One region of the Pseudomonas rossensis genome, then DNA from elsewhere that is predicted to be linked to it. Evidence: riboswitches for the same ligand, from Rfam matches in the RefSeq annotation. Region 1 holds a riboswitch; the other holds the start of a gene.
The links. A riboswitch is a leader RNA that binds a small molecule or an ion and turns the genes downstream of it on or off. The one in region 1 is predicted to bind cobalamin.

Region 1 (6,025 bases):
GGCGACTGACCAGATAACTGACCCGTTTGCGCGCCTCGTCCAGATCATCGCTGCGCAGCGCCTTGGCCACCGGCTCGACGTGTTCACCAAGGCTGCGCATGCCGAGGGCGCAATAGAGCACGAGAATCTCGACGATCCAGCCGACATAGGGCGCCCAGGAAAACGCCGTGGCCAATAAGGTCAGCGGCAACACTGCAATCACCCAAGCGGTGACGCCATGGCTGCGCCAGCCGCGACCTTCACCATTGAAACGTTGCTCGATGCGGTCGGCAAAACGGCCGAACGCCACCAGCGGATGCCAGCGTTTGGGTTCACCCAGCAGCGCATCCAGCGCAACCGCGGCGACACTCAACAACGCCACACTCATTGACTCACTCCCCAATAATTTTCATACAGCAGCTCACTGAGCGGACGCGCCTGCGCCCAGCCTTCGAGTACCAGCATCGGCGCCGGATAGAATTCCTTGACCGGGCCGAGACTAAGAACAGCCAACGGCTTGGCTCCGGCGGGCAAACCCAGCAGGTCCGCCAGGGCTTGCGGCTCGAACAGCGAGACCCAGCCCATGCCCAATCCTTCAGCGCGGGAGGCCAGCCAGAGGTTCTGGATCGCGCAGGACAACGAAGCCATGTCCATTTCCGGCATCGTGCGACGGCCGAAAATGTGGCGCTCTCGATCGTCCATCAGCGCAGCGACCAGCACCTCGGCGCAATCGTTGATGCCTTCGACTTTCAGCTTCATGAATTCGTCGGTGCGCTCGCCGAGGGCTTCGGCGGTGCGGATGCGTTCGTCTTCCACCAGTGACTGGATCTTGCCGCGCAAGGCTCGATCGCTGATGCGGATGAACCGCCAGGGCTGCATCAGACCGACACTCGGCGCCTGATGCGCAGCTTCGAGCAGGCGCCGCAGTAACTCGGGCTCGACGGTGCCGCCGCTGAAATGACGCATGTCGCGGCGTTCACCGATGGCTCGGTAGACCGCCGCGCGCTCAGCTTCGGAAAAGGCGTTGTCAGTCATGGCCTCTTCGCGAGCAGGCTCGCTCCCACATTGGAAGGTGTGCTGCCTGAAGAAACGCGGTCCCCTGTGGGAGCGACGGTGCGACGATTCGACTTGCTCGCGATGGCGGCTTCAAAGTCAGGCGCAAACAATGCGGCTACAGCGGTGGGATTGGACGGAAAATAGAAATGCACATAAGAAGCCGTCATCCGCCCCTCACGATAAACCGCTTCCGCCCCACGCCCACCGTTAGGGCTCAGGCCACGAGCGATGGGCTCAAGCTCGGTACTGGTCAGCGAGTGGTGATAGGTGTGCCCGCGCAATGAACCTTCCGGCAACTCGACCGCCTGCAACGCCAACGCGGCCAGACGCTTTTGCATCACCGCATCACCGGCCAGCAAGCCGACCAGTTCAGCGCGAGTGCCCTCGACATCGGTCAACGAATCGAGCAAATACAGCATGCCACCACACTCTGCCAACAAAGGCTTGCCCGCCGCATGGTGAGCGCGGATTGCGGCCAGCATCGTGGTGTTCTGTGACAGCGACACATGGTGCAATTCTGGATAACCGCCCGGCAGATAGAGGCTGTCTGCCTCCGGCAATTGCGTGTCACGGATCGGCGAGAAAAACGACAACTCGGCGCCCATGGCTCGCAGCAAATCCAGGCTTGCACCGTAGGTGAAGGCAAACGCTTCGTCACGGGCCACGGCAATTCGCACACCGACCAGCAACGGTTCTGCAGCGATCACATCAGGCGCGCCGAATTCCACCGCCGGTGGCAGCGCGACCTCGCAGCTGCTGGCCAGTGCATCGGCCGCCGCATCGAGGCGCTGATCGAGATCGTTCAACTCACTGGCCTGAACCAGACCCAAATGGCGACTCGGCAATTCGATCCCGGTTTCCCGGGACAAGGCGCCGTACCAGCGCAAGCCTTCAGTCAGGCTGCCTTCGAGCAATTGCGCGTGTCGCAACGTGCCCACACGATTGGCCAACACGCCAGCAAACGGCAAGTCCGGCTGATAACGCGCCAGCCCCAGGGCCAGTGCGCCAAAGGTCTGGGCCATGGCAGTGCCGTCGATCACACCGAGCACCGGCACACCGAAGTGTCGCGCCAGATCAGCGCTGGACGGCGTACCGTCGAACAGTCCCATGACGCCTTCGATGAGGATCAGATCCGCTTCGCCGGCGGCTTCCCACAACAGTCGACGACTTTCCTGCTCCCCGACCATCCACATGTCCAGTTGATACACCGGCGCACCGCTGGCGCGCTCGAGAATCATCGGGTCGAGAAAATCCGGGCCGCATTTGAACACGCGAACCTTGCGCCCTTGATTGCGATGCAAACGGGCCAGCGCAGCGGTGACGGTGGTCTTGCCCTGACCGGAGGCCGGCGCGGCAATCAATACCGCCGGGCAATGACGTGGCTGACTCACAATTCGACGCCTTTTTGCGCTTTGATCCCGGCCTGGAACGCGTGCTTGATCACACCCATTTCGGTGACGGTGTCGGCCAGTTCGATCATCTCCGGCTTGGCGCCGCGACCGGTGACCACCACGTGCTGCATCGGCGGACGGGCCTGCAAGTCGCTGAGCACTTGATCGAGATCCAGATAACCGTGCTTGAGCGCAATGTTCAATTCATCCAGCACCACCAGGCCGATCGACGGATCACGCAGCAATTCGCGGGACACCGCCCACGCGGCTTCAGCGGCGGCGATGTCGCGCTGACGATCCTGGGTTTCCCAGGTGAAGCCCTCGCCCATCACATGAAAACGCACCTGTTCCGGAAAGCGCCGGAAGAACAGTTCTTCGCCGGTGCTGCTGCGCCCTTTAATGAACTGCACCACGCCACACTGCATGCCGTGGCCCATGGACCGGGCGAGCATGCCGAAGGCCGAGCTGCTTTTGCCTTTGCCGTTGCCGGTCAGCACCAGCAGCAGGCCGCATTCATTCGGGGAGTTGGCGATGCGTTCATCGATCACGGCTTTTTTGCGCAGCATGCGCGCCAGATGACGTTCGTCACGATCGGGGGTATCAGTCATGGGGGAGCTCTCCGTTGAGGCTGGATAACGGCGGGCAGGCACAAGAATAGACGGCAAAAAGCCTGGCATCGCCCACCGTGATGCCGCTGGATGGATCAGGCCGGTCTCCGGGCTCATGAGCGGCATTTTTTGCCTGACTGCGCGCCTTCCCATGTTGATATCAACACAGTGGCTCAAGGCGCAGCCTTCACTCATTTACCGTTGCGGGGGCAGCGCCGGGATCATGGCTCTTCGTCGCTTGAAGAGAGTCACTCACCGGCTTCCCTGTTTCACTCTGTCGACCAAGGTCACAGAGCACCTGAAACAAGCCGCGAAGGTTAGAGGGTTGGGGATGGAGCGTCAATTGAAGACGGGCGGCCTGCGAGCGAATAACTGCCGTCGATCAATTATCTGACGCCAATCTTGTGCCACACTCTCAGCAGTGATATCAAAGAGCCACAATCTCACAACACAATAACAAGGGTGAGCCACATGCAAGGCATGATCATCAGCAATCCGAAGCTGGAATTCCTGCGCCCGGTGCTGGAACGCTGGTTTGACTGTATCGACCGCTACAACGCCGTGCGCGGCGATAACGACACGCCTTACTGGTTCGACGAAAAAGCCAACCTGAGCCTGCTTTCCGCCGCGGCCTGGATGGCGGAAATGGTCACGCTGCAACAAACACCGACCCGTAAGCAGACCGAAGAAGGCGAACGCAATGGCCGCGCCGATCTGTTTATCGCGACCAGCGAAGAACGCGCTTACCTTCAAGCGACCCAGCGCTGGCCACGCGTCAACAGCCTGAACCTGACTCAAGCCTTGCAGGACATCACCAGCGACGCCAAACGCATCAGCTACGCCAGCGACCTGAAACTCGGTTGCCTGTTCGTTGCGCCGCAAAAAGCCCAACAAAGCGCCACCCCGGAAGAACTCCAGGACATGGTCGACGATCTGCAAAAGGAACACACCTGCGCCGTGGCCTGGTACTTCCCCTATGCCTATCGCAAGTTGCGCAACGAAGCCGGCAACTATCACCCCGGCATTGCCGTGCTGTTCAAGGAAGCCCGCGGCTGAGCGGTTGAACCATCGCGCACCTGCGCTTCTCTATTGATTAGGTCAATGCATTCATAGGGAAGATCAGCATGCGCAAGCCCCCGCTCGTTCTCGTCATCGTGCTCGCCGGAGGGCTTGCCGCCTGCGGTGAAACCTCCAGACTGCAAGTCTCCGACGGCACCGGCCCGTCACCCAAGCTACCAGAACCGAACAAAACCCTGATCCCGACAGTGAACATCGCCCCGGCGATTGGCTGGCCGGACGGCGCGAAGCCTATCGCCGCGACAGGGACTCAGGTGGCGGCATTTGCCGAAGGCCTCGATCACCCGCGCTGGCTTTACGTGTTGCCTAACGGCGACGTGCTGGTGGCCGAAACCAACGCACCACCCAAACCCGATGACGGCAAAGGTATTCGTGGCTGGGTCATGGGCAAAGTCATGGGCCGTGCCGGCGCCGGCGTACCGAGCCCAAACCGCATCACGCTGCTGCGGGACAAGGACCACGACGGCATCGCCGAAACCCGCACGGTGTTCCTGGAAAACCTCAACTCGCCCTTCGGTATGACCCTGGTCGGCAATGACCTGTACGTCGCCGACACAGACCGCTTGCTGCGCTTCCACTATGAAAACGGCGAGACGGCGATCAAGTCGCAGCCTATGAAGGTGATCGACCTGCCGGGCGGTACGCTGAATCACCACTGGACCAAAAACGTCATCGCCAGCAAGGACGGCAGCAAGCTGTACGTCACGGTGGGTTCCAACAGCAACGTGGCCGAAAACGGCATGGACAAGGAAGAAGGTCGCGCGGCGATCTGGGAAGTGGATCGCGCCACCGGCAACCATCGAATCTTCGCCTCGGGGATTCGTAATCCAAACGGTCTGGCCTGGGAACCTCAGAGCGGCGCACTGTGGACGGCAGTCAACGAGCGCGACGAAATCGGTAGCGATCTGGTGCCGGACTACATCACTTCAGTGAAGGACGGCGGGTTCTACGGCTGGCCTTACAGTTATTACGGTCAGCACGTCGACATCCGCGTCGAGCCGCAAAACCCCGACCTGGTGGCCAAGGCCATCGCTCCAGACTACGCGGTCGGCCCGCATACTGCCTCGTTGGGCCTGACGTTTGCTGAAGGCAACAGACTGCCGGCGCAATTCAAGGAAGGGGCATTCGTCGGCCAGCACGGCTCATGGAACCGTAAACCGCACAGTGGCTACAAAGTGATTTTCGTACCGTTCAGCGCAGGGAAACCGACCGGGCAGCCGATTGATGTACTCACCGGTTTCCTCAATGACGAGGAAAAAGCCATGGGCCGTCCGGTAGGCGTGGTGATTGACCAGCAGGGTGATTTGTTGGTGGCGGATGACGTGGGCAACAAGGTGTGGCGCGTGTCGGCGGCCAAGTAAACGTCAAAAGATCGCAGCCTTCGGCAGCTCAGGGTGTACACCATCCACTGTAGGAGCTGCCGAAGGCTGCGATCTTTTTCAATAGTCGCCTACCTTTTGCGGCACAAGGTTAATCCATCGCCCAACGGCAACAGCGACAGGTCCACACGCGAGTCATCCTTCAAGGCGCGATTGAGCGCCTGGATGGCTCGGGTGTCTTCGCTCTCGGGATTGTCCTCAAGCACCCGGCCGCTCCACAGCGTGTTATCGAACACCGCCAGACCGCCGACGCGCAGCAGACGCAATGCGTGCTCCAGATAGCGTGGGTAGTTGGCTTTGTCGGCATCGATGAAGATCAGGTCGAATGGCTCTTGTTGATCCAGCTGAGCCAGGGTTTCCAGCGCGGGTGCCAGACGCAGATCGATCCGCTCAGCAAGCCCCGCCTCCTGCCAGTAACGACGCGCGGTGGCGTTGTAGTCGCCGGGTATGTCACAGCAGATCAGCGAGCCGTCATCCGGCAATGCAGCCGCCATGCACAAGGCGCTGTAACCGGTAAAGGTGCCGATTTCCAGCA
Region 2 (6,025 bases), on a different contig from region 1:
CGGCAAGCGCGAGGTCTACAGCCTGCTGCGCAACCGCGCGCACAGTAACGTTGCGTTCCTGCTCGGTGAATCCCTGCGGTATCAGCCAGGACTCGACACATTGACTATTTATCCGGGCGTGCTCAGCAGCTATCCGAACTTCATGTTCAACATTCCGGCCGAGCAAGTGCCTGAGTTCGTGGGCGAGATGGAAAACGCCAAGGACGCTAATCGCTTCGAAAAAATCGTCGAGCGCTGGGGTATTCGCCGCAGCCATCCGCAGTTCTGGTTCTACTTCCATGACCTGAGCCGGTACGTCCATGAGACCGATCCGGTGGAAGAGGGCGTGCTGGACATGAACCGGTACGAGAATCTTTGATCGACAGGCGCATCTTTCCCGACAAAAATACTAGGACTTTGTACGGCGCGATGATTGGCGTAAACTGCGCCCAAGCCTGCGAGGAGTTTCCATGACCGCTATTACCATTACCGACGCCGCCCACGATTATCTGGCTGATCTGCTCTCCAAGCAGAACACCCCAGGCATCGGCATCCGCGTCTTTATCACCCAGCCTGGCACCCAGTACGCCGAAACCTGCATTGCTTATTGCAAGCCGGGCGAAGAAAAACCTGAAGACACGGCGCTGGGGCTCAAAAGCTTCACTGCCTACATCGACTCGTTCAGCGAAGCTTTCCTGGACGATGCGGTAGTCGACTACGCCACCGACCGTATGGGCGGCCAGCTCACCATCAAGGCGCCAAACGCCAAAGTACCGATGGTCAGCGCCGACAGTCCGGTCAATGAGCGTATCAACTATTACCTGCAAACCGAGATCAACCCGGGGCTGGCCAGCCACGGCGGTCAGGTCAGCCTGATCGATGTGGTCGAAGACGGCATCGCCGTGCTGAAGTTCGGCGGCGGTTGCCAGGGCTGCGGCCAGGCAGACGTCACCCTTCGCGAAGGCATCGAGCGCACCTTGCTCGAGCGCATTCCCGAGCTCAAGGGCGTTCGTGACGTCACCGACCACACGCAGAAAGAAAACGCCTACTACTAAGTAAGGTGTTCGCTGCAGAAACGAAAAAACGGCACCCGTGAGTGCCGTTTTTTATGGGTGAAGCTTTAAAAGATCGCAGCCTTCGGCAGCTCCTACATGGGAATGAGTTCTCCTGTAGGAGCTGCCGGAGGCTGCGATCTTTTGATCTTAGGGCCGATACAAATGCGCATGCCCGGCACGGTACAGCGATGATTCACTGAAGTGATCACTGCCCAACACCCGACCCACCAGAATCAACGCCGTGCGCCGAAACCCCTTGGCTTCAACCTTCGCGGCAATGTCTTCAAGCGTCCCCACCACCCAGTCCTGATCCGGCCAGGTCGCCCGGTGAATCACCGCGATCGGGCAGTCCGCGCCGTAATGCGGCAACAATTCGACCAGGATCTTCTCCAGATGATTGACCCCCAGATGAATGGCCATGGTCGCCCCATGCTGCGCCAGGCTGCCAAGCTCTTCGCCGGCGGGCATCGCGGTTTTGTCGGCATAGCGGGTCAGGATCACGCTTTGCGACACGTCCGGTAACGTCAGTTCCGCGCCCAACAGTGCCGCGCAGGCCGCCGTGGCCGTGACGCCGGGAATGATTTCAAACGGGATGTCGAGTTCGCGCAGGTAGCGGATCTGCTCGCCAATCGCGCCATAAAGACTCGGATCGCCGGAGTGCACCCTGGCCACGTCCTGGCCATTGGCATGGGCGGATTTGATCAGCTCGATGATCTGTTCCAGGTGCAGTTCGGCGCTATTGACCACCTGTTCGGCGCGATGGCCTTCCAGCACGGCGGCGGGCACCAGGGAGCCGGCATAGATGATCACCGGGCAGCTGCGAATCAGCCGTTGGCCTTTGACGGTGATCAGTTCCGGGTCGCCGGGACCTGCGCCAATGAAGTAGACGGTCATCGTCGGTTCCTGTGAGAAAAAGGGGCTGGGCAAGGCTTCAGATGAAGATTGCTCATGATCGATGGCGGGGATTATCGAGGATTTTATGCAGCGCAGGCCAATGCCAAGGTGGCCTGGGCATATTTTTGTCGTGAAATCAGCAATTTTGCCGGTGCCTGGGTCAGTTGTTCGGCAAGGGCCAGGGCGGCACTTTCCGCTACGCCGTAGCAGCCGGTGCGTTCGAACGCGATGTCCGAGCGGTGGCTGAGTTGTGGTTGATAGCCGGCCAGTTGTTCGCTGCTGAAGTACATCAACGGTAACTCAAGCTGTTCGGCCAATTCGATCAAGCCAGGTTCGTCGCGCTTCAGGTCGATGCTGGCCAGGGCCTTGATCTGGTGAAGTTCAATTTTATGAGCCTGTAACGCCTGATCGAGCAGCGCCCGCAGCGTGCTGACGGGGCAGCCGCGCTGGCAGCCCAGGCCGACCACTAAAGTCGGCGCTGTGCTGATCTCAGTCATGCGTGGTACTGACCATCGCTTTTGCGGCGGAACAACCAGGCACTGATCAGGCCCAGGGCCAGCCAGAATGCCACGTTGGTCAGCTGCGAAGCGATTTGGAACTGAGCTTCCAGGGCTTCTGGAGCGAGCATCGAATGCACTTCCGGTTGTGGCGCGCCGATCACGTGAGGAACGGCCAGGATCGCCACGCCGAGGATCTTCATCAGCCAGTGACGGCTGAACACGATCAGCGCGATACCGACAGCGGTGGAGGCAGCCGTGCCGATCCACCAGATCTGCCGCTGCGCCAAATCAGCTGCGGCAGTGCCCGGCAGTTCAGGCGGCAGACCGAGGGTCGGTGCCAGCACGAACGTCGCATAACCGGCCAGGCCCCAAAGCAGGCCTTGGGAGGTTTTGGTCGGTGCGCGCAAGGTGTAAAGACCGGCCAGCATCAGGGCGAAACCGACCGCTACCACCAGGTTGCCGCCGGTAGTGGACAGCACGCGCTGCCAGCCGTCTTCCGGTTCCCAGGCTTCAGCATCGTGGGTGTGAGCGGCGACAGCACCTGCGGCGTGTTCGTGAACTTCAACAGCGGCGGGCTCGGATTTTTCGAACGTCTCGGCCTGCAGAATCAGCGGAGCCACCCAGAAGCTTTGCAGCAGGGTCAGCAACAGGGCGGCCAGCAGCCCGGTGAACCCTGCGGTTTGCGCAATACGCTTGATCATGTCGGCAAGTCTCAATGGCACGGGAATGCAGAGCTGTGGCGGGTATCGTGAGCGGCGTTGTGCACGGCCTCGATGTGCGAGAAACCGGCGAAATACACAAGGCTAGCACCCAGGATCGACGCGCACACGGCGGCGGTCAGGCGTTGAGTCAGGGTATTGGTGGTGCTGGCGGTGCTCTTATCGGTGTTGCTGCCGGTGCTGCTGATGATCGACATGGCGCTTCCCTCTGGTCTGTCAGCGGGTGATATAGAGCGCATGGAAGACCCCTGCGAGTCGGGCACGCAGAGGTTCAAACAGCGCCCGCCCACCGCGGGTTTGTTATTCAGTGATCGTAATGGTCACTTTGTGTTGCGGGCCGGTCTCCGGGCTCACGAGGGGCACTGGCTTTCGCCTTGACCTGCAAGCATCACCTTCCCATGCCGAACTGCTGGCACAGTGGATCTGACGCTTCGCTCGCTTACCGTTGCGGGGGCAGCACCGGACTGACATGACTTTAGAGTAAAGCACATGATTCACCGGTTTCCCGTTTCACCCTGTGAAGGGCACCCGTAACAAGGCGTGTAGGAGAGCATGGGCGGGGGTTGGGCGTCAATTGGCAAGGGTTCTCAGTTGGAACCGAATGATGATTGGCTCTTTGTAGGACATTGACCCGCCCCCACACGATGCGTAGCCTTGCGCTTTCGAGGTTCTTCGGCGTCTGCCGAAGCTAAGAAGGGAACGCGGTCGATGCCGCGGCTGCCCCCGCAACTGTGAACGGTGATGTTCGCTGCCACGCCACTGCAAACCCTGTGCAACGGGTTCGCGGGAAGGCGCAGTGAATGCCAGGCCCACAAGCCCGGCACACCGTCAGCCAGGAGACCTGCCTCGACACAGATTCTCACTACAACCGGGCGGGGTGATCCGGTGGCGAACTCTTCCGCGCGCGCATCCGTCGCAGCGATTGTCGTCCCGTATGCCCGCCACCTTGCCAAAGGGCATCCGATGAAAACACTGGCCAAACTCCCCGTCACCATCGTTACCGGCTTTCTCGGCTCGGGCAAAACCACCTTGCTGCGGCACATGCTCGACAACGCTCAGGGCCGCCGCATTGCGGTGATCGTCAACGAGTTCGGCGAGCTGGGCATCGACGGCGAAATCCTCAAACAGTGCTCCATCGGTTGCACTGAAGAAGAAGCCAACGGCCGCGTCTACGAACTGGCCAACGGCTGCCTGTGCTGCACCGTTCAGGAAGAGTTCTTCCCGGTGATGCGCGAACTGGTCGCCCGTCGCGGCGACCTTGACCACATCCTCATCGAAACCTCGGGCCTGGCCCTGCCAAAACCGCTGGTACAAGCCTTCCAATGGCCGGAAATCCGCAGCGCCTGCACCGTTGACGCGGTGATCACCGTGGTCGACAGCCCAGCGGTCGCCGCCGGCACCTTCGCGGCTTTCCCGGACCAGGTCGATGCCCAGCGCAAACTTGACCCGAACCTGGATCACGAATCGCCGCTGCACGAGCTGTTCGCTGACCAACTCGCCAGCGCCGACCTGGTGATCCTCAACAAGGCCGACCTGATCAGCCCTGAAGACCTGGCCCGTGTACGCCTGGAAGTCGCTGAAGAATTGCCGCCAGCGGTGAAAGTCATCGAAGCCAGCAGCGGTCGTCTGCCACTGGACGTGCTGATCGGCCTCGGCGCCGGTTCTGAAGAACACATCGACAGCCGTCACAGCCATCACGATCACCACCATGAAGGTGAAGACGGCCATCACGATGAGCATGACCACGACGCATTCGATTCCATCTCCATCGAACTGCCGCAAGCCGACGAAAGCCTGCTGCTGGACGCGCTGACCCAGCTGGTGGTCCAGCACGGCATCCTGCGCGTCAAAGGTTTTGCGGCGATCCCGAACAAACCGATGCGCCTGTTGATTCAGGGCGTGGGCACACGTTTCGACAAGCATTTCGACCGTCAGTGGGGCGCCGACGAAGCGCGTACCACGCGCCTGGTGTTGATCGGTCAGGAGCTGGACGCCACTCTGCTTGAAGCGCAATTGCGCGCCGCGCTCAGCGTTTAAGCCATGCACCTGCTCAGGACTCAGCCCGGCGGTTTCGTGTCGGATGACAACATCGCCGACCTTGGACAAACCCCCGCCGAGCTGGTGATCCTGTGCAGCGGCGACTCCAGCCTGGCGCTGCTCGCCGAAGCCGCGCAGCAGTTGCCCGACGATTACCCTAGCGTGCGCCTGGCCAACCCGATGCAGGTGCAGAACCACGCGTCGGTCGACCTGTATGTCGACGAAGTGCTGCGCCATGCCAAGGTCATTCTGATTTCGCTGCACGGTGGCATCGCCTATTGGCGTTACGGCGTCGAGCGCTTGGTGGAGTTGTCCCAGCGCGGCGTGCAACTGATTCTGGTGCCAGGCGATGACCGCCCGGACCCGGAACTCAGCGACCTAAGCACGGTGGGCGCGGAAGACCGCGATCGGCTCTGGCAGTTTCTGCGTCAGGGTGGCATGGGCAATGCTCTGGATTTTTTTCGCTGCCTCGCCAATCGTTGGCTGGATCGCGACTACGCTTGGGCCGAGCCACAAACCCTGCCGCGCACAGCGATCTACCACCCGCAAAAAAGCCCGGCTGAACTGAAGGATTGGCAAGCCGACTGGCAGGCCGATCAACCGGTCGCGGCGGTGCTGTTCTACCGCTCGCATTTGCAGGCGGCGAACACCGGTTTCATCGATATTTTCTGTCAGCGCTTGCAAGCGGCGGGGTTGAACCCGTTGCCGATTGCCCTGGCCAGTTTGAAAGAGCCCGGCTGCCTGACGGTGATCGAGGACCTGTTGGACGAAGTCGAGGCGGGGGTGATTCTCAACACCACCGGTTTCGCGCAATCCAGCCCCGAAGCGCCGCACTTGCGAC

Region 2: linked by a shared signal. The riboswitch ahead of cobW (cobalamin biosynthesis protein CobW) and the one ahead of cobO (cob(I)yrinic acid a,c-diamide adenosyltransferase) in region 1 are both predicted to bind cobalamin.

What each region holds. Positions count from the first base shown of each region.
Region 1 is NZ_JBBWCB010000011.1:41,804-47,828, forward strand. It holds gene cbiB (adenosylcobinamide-phosphate synthase CbiB) at 1-367, opposite strand, end outside; gene bluB (5,6-dimethylbenzimidazole synthase) at 364-1,014, opposite strand; gene WLY71_RS05440 (cobyrinic acid a,c-diamide synthase CobB) at 1,011-2,426, opposite strand; gene cobO (cob(I)yrinic acid a,c-diamide adenosyltransferase) at 2,423-3,034, opposite strand; cobalamin riboswitch at 3,116-3,351, opposite strand; gene WLY71_RS05450 (hypothetical protein) at 3,506-4,090, shown strand; gene WLY71_RS05455 (PQQ-dependent sugar dehydrogenase) at 4,159-5,472, shown strand; gene WLY71_RS05460 (O-methyltransferase) at 5,562-6,025, opposite strand, start outside.
Region 2 is NZ_JBBWCB010000164.1:410-6,434, reverse strand. It holds gene WLY71_RS26910 (fatty acid cis/trans isomerase) at 1-358, shown strand, start outside; gene nfuA (Fe-S biogenesis protein NfuA) at 450-1,034, shown strand; gene cobM (precorrin-4 C(11)-methyltransferase) at 1,182-1,928, opposite strand; gene WLY71_RS26895 (cobalamin biosynthesis protein) at 2,012-2,425, opposite strand; gene WLY71_RS26890 (CbtA family protein) at 2,422-3,129, opposite strand; gene WLY71_RS26885 (CbtB domain-containing protein) at 3,141-3,344, opposite strand; cobalamin riboswitch at 3,466-3,694, opposite strand; cobalamin riboswitch at 3,796-4,010, shown strand; gene cobW (cobalamin biosynthesis protein CobW) at 4,111-5,184, shown strand; partial or broken gene WLY71_RS26875 (cobaltochelatase subunit CobN) at 5,188-6,025, shown strand, end outside.